DNA from 2 places in the Cellulosimicrobium sp. BMG9.23 genome. Region 2 is predicted to be linked to the other one. Evidence: riboswitches for the same ligand, from Rfam matches in the RefSeq annotation. Region 2 holds a riboswitch; the other holds the start of a gene.

Region 1 (3,398 bases), on a different contig from region 2:
CGATGACGAGGACGGTCACCGTGCGGATCACGGCGTCGTCCGGCATCCCGAGGACGGTCCATGCCGCAGCGGTGAGCACCGCGGCGCCGAGGGCGAACCAGAACAGCCACCCAGCCGCGGTGTCCGCCAGACGCTGGGCGCGCGAGGTGGAGTTCTGCGCCTCGGTGACCAGGCGCTGGATACCGGCCAGTGCCGTGTCCTGCCCGACCGCGGTGACCTGCACGCGCAGACCCGAGTCGGTCGCGACGGTGCCGGCCACGACCAGGTCACCGTTGCTGCGGCGCACGGTGCGCGACTCACCGGTGATCATCGACTCGTCCATGCTCGCGGCGCCGTCCACGACCTTGCCGTCGGCCGGGACCCGGCCACCGGGGCGGACCACGACGACATCTCCTACTCGCAGATCGCCAGGCGCTACGGCGACGACGTCATCACCCTCGAGCCGCTCAGCCTCGTCCGGCAGCAACGCGGCCAGGGAGTCCAGGGCGGAGGTCGTCTGCGCCAGGGACCGCATCTCGATCCAGTGGCCGAGCAGCATGATCACGATCAGCAGCGCGAGCTCCCACCAGAAGTCGAGCTGGTGGTCGAGCAGGCCCAGGCTCGCGCCCCACGAGGCGACGAACGCGACGGTGATCGCCAGGCCGATGAGCAGCATCATCCCGGGCTTGCGCGAGCGGACCTCCGAGACCGCGCCCGTCAGGAACGGGCGCCCGCCCCACACGTACATCACCGTGCCGAGCACCGGAGAGACCAGACCAAGACCTGGCACGTCGGGCAGCTCGTACCCGAGGATCATCGCGAACATGCTCGACGTCGCAACCACCGGGACCGCCAGGACGAGCATGATCCAAAACAGCCGGCGGAACTGCCCGACGTGATCACCATGCCCGCCATGCCCACCGTGGCCCTCGTGGCCCTCGTGGCCCTCGTGGCCCTCGTGGCCGGCGGGCTCAGGGTGCCCGTCGTGGCTGCCGTGCTGCGCATGCTCGTGGCCCTGGCTGTGCCGATCGGCGCGTCCAGGGTGCACCTCGCCGTGGTGGCCCGGGTCGGGCGCACCACCCGAGGGGGCCCGGTCGTCGCCGTCGGCGTCGACGGAGGCTGGTGCGGGGTGGTGATGATGGGCCGTGCTCGGTCCATGCTCGTCGTGACCGTGAGGCTTCATGATCGACCTTCCTCTCCTGACAGTGCGACCGGGTACGCCAAGAACACTATACCCCCTAGGGGTATTCCCGCGACGAAGGGCCCCACCTGGCCGGTGGGGCCCTTCACGCGTCAGCCGACGCGGATGTACGTCGGGTTGGACTGCCAGATCTGCCCGTAACGGACGGTCTTGCCAGGTGAGGGTGCCTCGATCTGCATGTTGTCCCCGGCGTAGATGCCGATGTGGCCCGGGCTCCAGATCAGGTCACCGGGTTGTGCCTGGTCGCGGGAGATGACGGTGCCGGCATACCGCTGCTCGGAGGACGTGCGGGGCAGGTTGATGCCGACCTGGGCGTACACGTAGGACGTGAACCCGGAGCAGTCGAACCCTGCCGGTGTGGTGCCGCCCCACTGGTAGGGCACGCCGAGGTACTGCATCGCGTCGCTGACCACGCCCGAGCCCGCCGCGGACGGCGGAGCTTCGACCGGGGCCTGGGCTGCAGCGGTGCCCGCCTGCTCTTGCGGGGCGGGAGCGCGCTCCTGGTTGCGGGACGAGCGGTCCTGGCGTTCCGGCTCCGGCTCCGGTTCGGGCTCGGGTTCGGGCTCGGGGGCGGGGGTGACCGCGACCGGTGCCTGTTCGATCGCGAACGCGGCGTCGGCTGAGACGGTGACCGCTGGGGCGGCGCTGAGCGCCTGGCGGGCCGGCTCGGTCAGCGCGCTCAGGTCGACGCTGGAGACGGCCTTGGGGCGGTCGGTGCTCGGTGCGGCGCTGGCCGGTGCCGCGAACACGGACACGAGCAGGCCAGATCCGGCCGCGAGCAGGGCGCCCTTACGGGCGGTGTTGGCTGCTCCTTCCTGGGCTGCGCGGGCTATCGGGGTCAGGGGTGTGATGGGTCGGTGGGACGCGCGGTGGCGTCCCGGCTTTCGTACGGTCATGGTGTTCTCCTTCGCGCCTGCGGGGTGAGCTGTCGGGTTCGGATCGGAGAGTGACCCGGCCTCACCGCTGGGTGCGGTGCGGCTTCACCCCGAGGGCACCGTGGTGCCCGGTTGAGTGGTTCCCCCGTCCCTGTCATGGGTGTTGGTGGTGTGCTCCAAGAGGTGACAGGGTTCGGCGCTCTCTTGGATCCCTCGCGGATGTCCCGCGAGGAGCATGGGGTGGTTCGCCGCGCGCGACCGTGCGGGCACGGGTGGATCGCGGCAGGTGGGACGGTTCTCGTCTCCCGCCGCGCAATCGACCGGCGTCTCACCCGACCTCCTGGCTCAGCACCGGGTCCCAGCTCGCGCCGAGGTCGTGGCTGGTGAACAGGCCGGTGTCGGTGACGATGAGAATCCACGGCTGGTTCCCGGGGCTGTCGTCGGGCACGTAGGTCATGGCCTGCACCTGGCCGGGAGCGGTTCCGTGCGCGGTCCAAGGCTCCAGGCCTGGGGCGCTGGTCCACACAGTGTCGTTGGTGTCCAGGCCGATCAGCTCGGCCCCGAGCCCTGCCTCGACGAGCGAGAGGGCGGGTGCGTCCCGGTCCGGGGTGAACGTCTGTCCCGCGTCGTGGCTGACCTGTAGGCCTGTCGGTGTGGTGACCAGGACGGTGTCCGGGTCGGCGTCGATGACGTGCACGTCGCGAGCCGGCACGGTTGCCCCCGGTGTCCAGGTCGCTCCGGAGTCGTCGCTGATCAGCAGGCGGGAGGTAGCCGAGTCCAGGCCGACGACGCGCACGGTGCCCGCGCTGGTAGTCGCTGTGCTCAATGCGTGGAAGTCGACCTCCCCGGCTAGGGAGACCTGCTCCCAGGTCGCGGCACCGTCGGTGCTGCGAATCAGGCCCAGGTTGGGCGCCTTCAACTCTGTCTGCTCACCCGGCGCCGGGTGGCCGGAGGCGTAGATGGTGCCATCGACCGCGAGAGTCATGCCCATCGTGTCCTGCCGGCCCTCTCCGGTGCGTTGCGGCCGCACTGGTTCGTCGCCGAACGGACCCGGCACAGTCCACACCCCGGTGTGGGTCGCGACCAAGATGGTGGGGTCGACCGGGCCGACCTGTACGTCGTGCACGTGGCCGAACTCGGCCACGTCCTGCGGCGGCTGGCTCGTGGGGGTGTTCGCAGGTGGCGGAGTCGGGGTGCAGGCAGCCAGCAGCAGCACGGTTCCTGCTGCTGCCCACCTACTCGCCCATCTCTTTAGGTCCATCGAGGCAGTCCTTCGTCAAGGGGCCCACGGTGCGTGCGCGACGCAGCACGCCCCGCGGGGCGAGGGTCACAATGAGGCGAGC
Region 2 (3,398 bases):
CCGGCGCCATGGCCCCGGTCGACGTCTCGTTGTGGGGCCAGGCGTGCACGTCGACGTCGTCCGCGGGCGCCGGGTGCGCGACCGTGCCCGGGGCGGCCGTGATCACCTGGGACGGGTCGAGGAAGGGCGCCGCCGTCGTGGCCGCCGCGAACTTCGCGCCGAACTCGCCGAACGCCGCGTGCTGCGCCTTGCGGCGCACGAGGCAGGCCGTCGCGACGTCCCAGAACGTCGTGGAGCCGCCGTTGCCCAGGACGACCTCGTACCCCTCGGGGAGGTCGAACAGCTCGGCGAGCCCCTCGCGCGTGCGCCGCACGAGCGACTTCACGGGGGCCTGGCGGTGGGACGTGCCGAGGAGCGAGGCGCCGGCGTCGGACACGGCACGCACCTGGGCGGCGCGCACCTTGCTGGGCCCGGACCCGAACCGGCCGTCGGCCGGGAGCAGGTCCGCGGGGATCGTGATCGGGGAGGTGGCGTCGGCGGGGATCGCGTGCTCGGTCACAGCGTCACCCTACGCGCGCGCGGTGCGTGAGAACGGCGTCGTCCACCGTGCCACCGGGCGCCCGACGGCGGGGTCGTGCGACGGCGTGCGTTCGCCCGGATTTTCCCCGGAACGCGTCAGGGGATCGCCATAGACTGTCCTCACCGGTCCGCCGGCGCGGGCGGGGGTGCCCTGCGAGGCGGAGCAGCAGACGGCCCGGGCCGAAGGACGACAGGAGCGCGACGTGACCGATCTGATCGATACCACCGAGATGTATCTCAAGACGATCTACGAGCTCGTCGAGGAGGGCATCACACCCCTCCGGGCGCGCATCGCGGAGCGCCTCGGGCACTCGGGCCCCACGGTGTCGCAGACGGTCGCGCGCATGGAGCGCGACGGACTCGTCGTCGTCACGGGGGACCGGCACCTCGAGCTGACGCCGGCGGGCAACGACAAGGCGACGCGCGTGATGCGCAAGCACCGCCTCGCGGAGCGGCTGCTCACCGACGTCATCAAGCTCGACTGGGAGCACGTGCACACGGAGGCGTGCCGCTGGGAGCACGTCATGAGCGAGCTCGTCGAGGAGCGGCTCATCGGGCTCCTCGACCACCCGCACTTCGACCCCTACGGGAACCCCATCCCGGGGCTCGCCGAGCTGGGCGAGCAGTTCGAGGGCGTGGAGTTCCTCGACGGCGTCGTGCCGCTGCCTGCGTACGTCGCGCAGCGCCGCGCGGCGGGTGACGAGGAGATCGAGGTCGTCCTCCAGCGCATCGCCGAGCCGATCCAGGTCGACGTCGAGCTGCTCGCGCGGTTCGCGGAGGCCGGAGTGCTCCCGCGCCGGACGCTCGTGGTGCGCCCGGCGATCGGCGGCCTCGTCGTCCAGGGCAAGGGTTCCGAGCTCGTCCTGGACCTGCCCGAGGAGATCGCGCGTCACCTGTTCGTCGCCCAGGCCTGACCCGAGCCGCCCATCGGGGTAGCGCTCCCACGGAGCGCTGACCAGCATGGACACGCTCTCGTCGGCGGCTGCTCCCGAGCGTCGTGATGGGAACGTGACATTTGGCAGGGTGTCCTGTACGGTCGGTGCTGCTCCATCGGAAGACCTGTCCGGCGGAGTCCTCGAGCGGAACGCCTAACCCTGTCGCTGCCCGAGGTTCACGACAACCCGACGACAGGGACGGGGGACCCAAATCCGGGCGCTGGAGACAGCGTCCTTGGGGTGAAGCCCGACGGACCTCGGTCCGTCAGGCCGGGTGTTTCTCCCACCCGAACCCGACAGCTGACCTCGCAGGCGTCCAGGAGAGGCAACACGTGACCGTGAGCACGACTCGCGCCCGCCACCGCGCGGCGCGGCGTCCTATGACGCCACTCAGCACCATCGCCCAGGCAGCCTCGGACCAGATGTCGACCGTCGGGCGCCGCACAGCCGTCGTCGCCGCGTCCTCCGGTCTCATCGTCTCGATGATCGGCGCCGCCGCCCCCGCGACCGCTGCCCCCGTCGACTCGGAGCCGAAGCTCAACTCGGTCGACCTCAGCGCCCTGACCGCGCAGGCGCGGCAGGCCCTCGAGGCCGCACCGGCCGTGACGGTCGCCGCGGACGCCGCGTTCTCGATCGAGGCCGCACCGGTGACGGTGACCCCGGCCCCCGAGCCGGAGCCGGAGCCGGAGCCCGAGCCCGTCGTCGAGCGGACCCAGAGCACCAGCCGCACGCAGGAGCGTCAGTCGACGCAGACCGAGGCCGAGGCGCCTGCCCAGGAGGAGGCCGCGGTCTCCGTCCCGGCGTCGGCCTACGGCAGCTCGATCGTCTCGATCGCGGCGCGCTACGTCGGCGTCCCGTACGTCTACGGCGGCACCACGCCCGACGGCTTCGACTGCTCCGGCTTCACGAGCTATGTCTACGCGCAGGTCGGCATCAGCCTTCCCCGCACGTCGGGCGCGCAGGGCTCCGTCGGCACCAAGGTCCCGCGCTCCGAGGCGCAGCCGGGCGACCTGATCTGGACGCCGGGCCACATCTCGATCTACGCCGGCGACAACATGCAGATCGACGCTCCGCGTCCGGGCAAGACCATCCAGTTCCGTCAGATCTGGCAGTCGAACCCGACGTTCATCCGCGTCGCCTGATCGCAGGCACAGCACAGCACGTCACACGAGCCCCGTCCCTCCGCGAGTCGTCGCGTAGGGGCGGGGTTCGTGGCATTCTTGACTCGTTCGTGACCTGTGGTGGAGGCTCTGCCCAGGGCGCCTCGGCGACGTCGGTCGCCGGACGGCACGCGGCCGTCGAGAGGAGAGTCACTGATGACCCGCACGGAAACCGTCCTGGTCGGCGTCGACGGGTCGGCACCCAGCCTGCACGCCCTCGACTGGGCCGCCGCGTACGCCCTGCGCGTCGGTTGGTCGCTCCACGTGGTCTGCACCTACTCGCTGCCGTCGTTCACCGCCGCGTCGCTCGACGGCGGGTACGCAGCCCTCGACGACAGCGCCATCCAGGAGGGTGCCCGCGCGGTGCTCGAGGAAGCGCGGGCGCGCGCCGACGCCGCAGGGGTGCGCGTCACCGCGACGGTCACGACGGGCGACGCCGCGGGCGTGCTCGTCGAGATGTCCCGCGAGCACTCGCTCGTCGTCGTCGGCACCCGCGGCCGCGGCGGCTTCACCGAGCGGCTGCTCGGCACCGTGTCCTCAGCGCTCCCGGCGCACGCGCACTGCCCGACGGTCGTCGTCCCGTTCCGCGCGCGGACCAAGGGCGACGACGTGACGACCGAGGAGCTCCCGGTGGTCACCCCGCTGCGCCGCATCGTCGTGGGCGTGGACGGGTCGCCGTCGGCAGAGATCGCCCTGCGGCACGCGATCCGCCAGGCCCGCGCGTGGGACGCGGAGCTCGTCGCGGTCGCCGGGGTGCCCGTCGGTGCGGGTGCCGGTCTGCTGG

What was found. Region 2 has a riboswitch for cyclic di-AMP ahead of AC4H2G_RS19400 (C40 family peptidase). Riboswitches for the same ligand answer to the same signal wherever they lie in the genome.
Region 1: another riboswitch for cyclic di-AMP. It lies ahead of AC4H2G_RS11225 (C40 family peptidase); the one in region 2 lies ahead of AC4H2G_RS19400 (C40 family peptidase).

Annotation. Positions count from the first base shown of each region.
Region 1 is NZ_JBZGBZ010000006.1:89,650-93,047, reverse strand. It holds gene AC4H2G_RS11230 (heavy metal translocating P-type ATPase) at 1-1,162, opposite strand, end outside; gene AC4H2G_RS11225 (C40 family peptidase) at 1,273-2,076, opposite strand; cyclic di-AMP (ydaO/yuaA leader) riboswitch at 2,076-2,234, opposite strand; gene AC4H2G_RS11220 (F510_1955 family glycosylhydrolase) at 2,384-3,271, opposite strand; gene AC4H2G_RS11215 (DUF305 domain-containing protein) at 3,383-3,398, opposite strand, start outside.
Region 2 is NZ_JBZGBZ010000011.1:147,057-150,454, forward strand. It holds gene serC (phosphoserine transaminase) at 1-499, opposite strand, end outside; gene AC4H2G_RS19395 (iron-dependent transcriptional repressor DtxR) at 723-1,433, shown strand; cyclic di-AMP (ydaO/yuaA leader) riboswitch at 1,624-1,784, shown strand; gene AC4H2G_RS19400 (C40 family peptidase) at 1,835-2,596, shown strand; gene AC4H2G_RS19405 (universal stress protein) at 2,771-3,398, shown strand, end outside.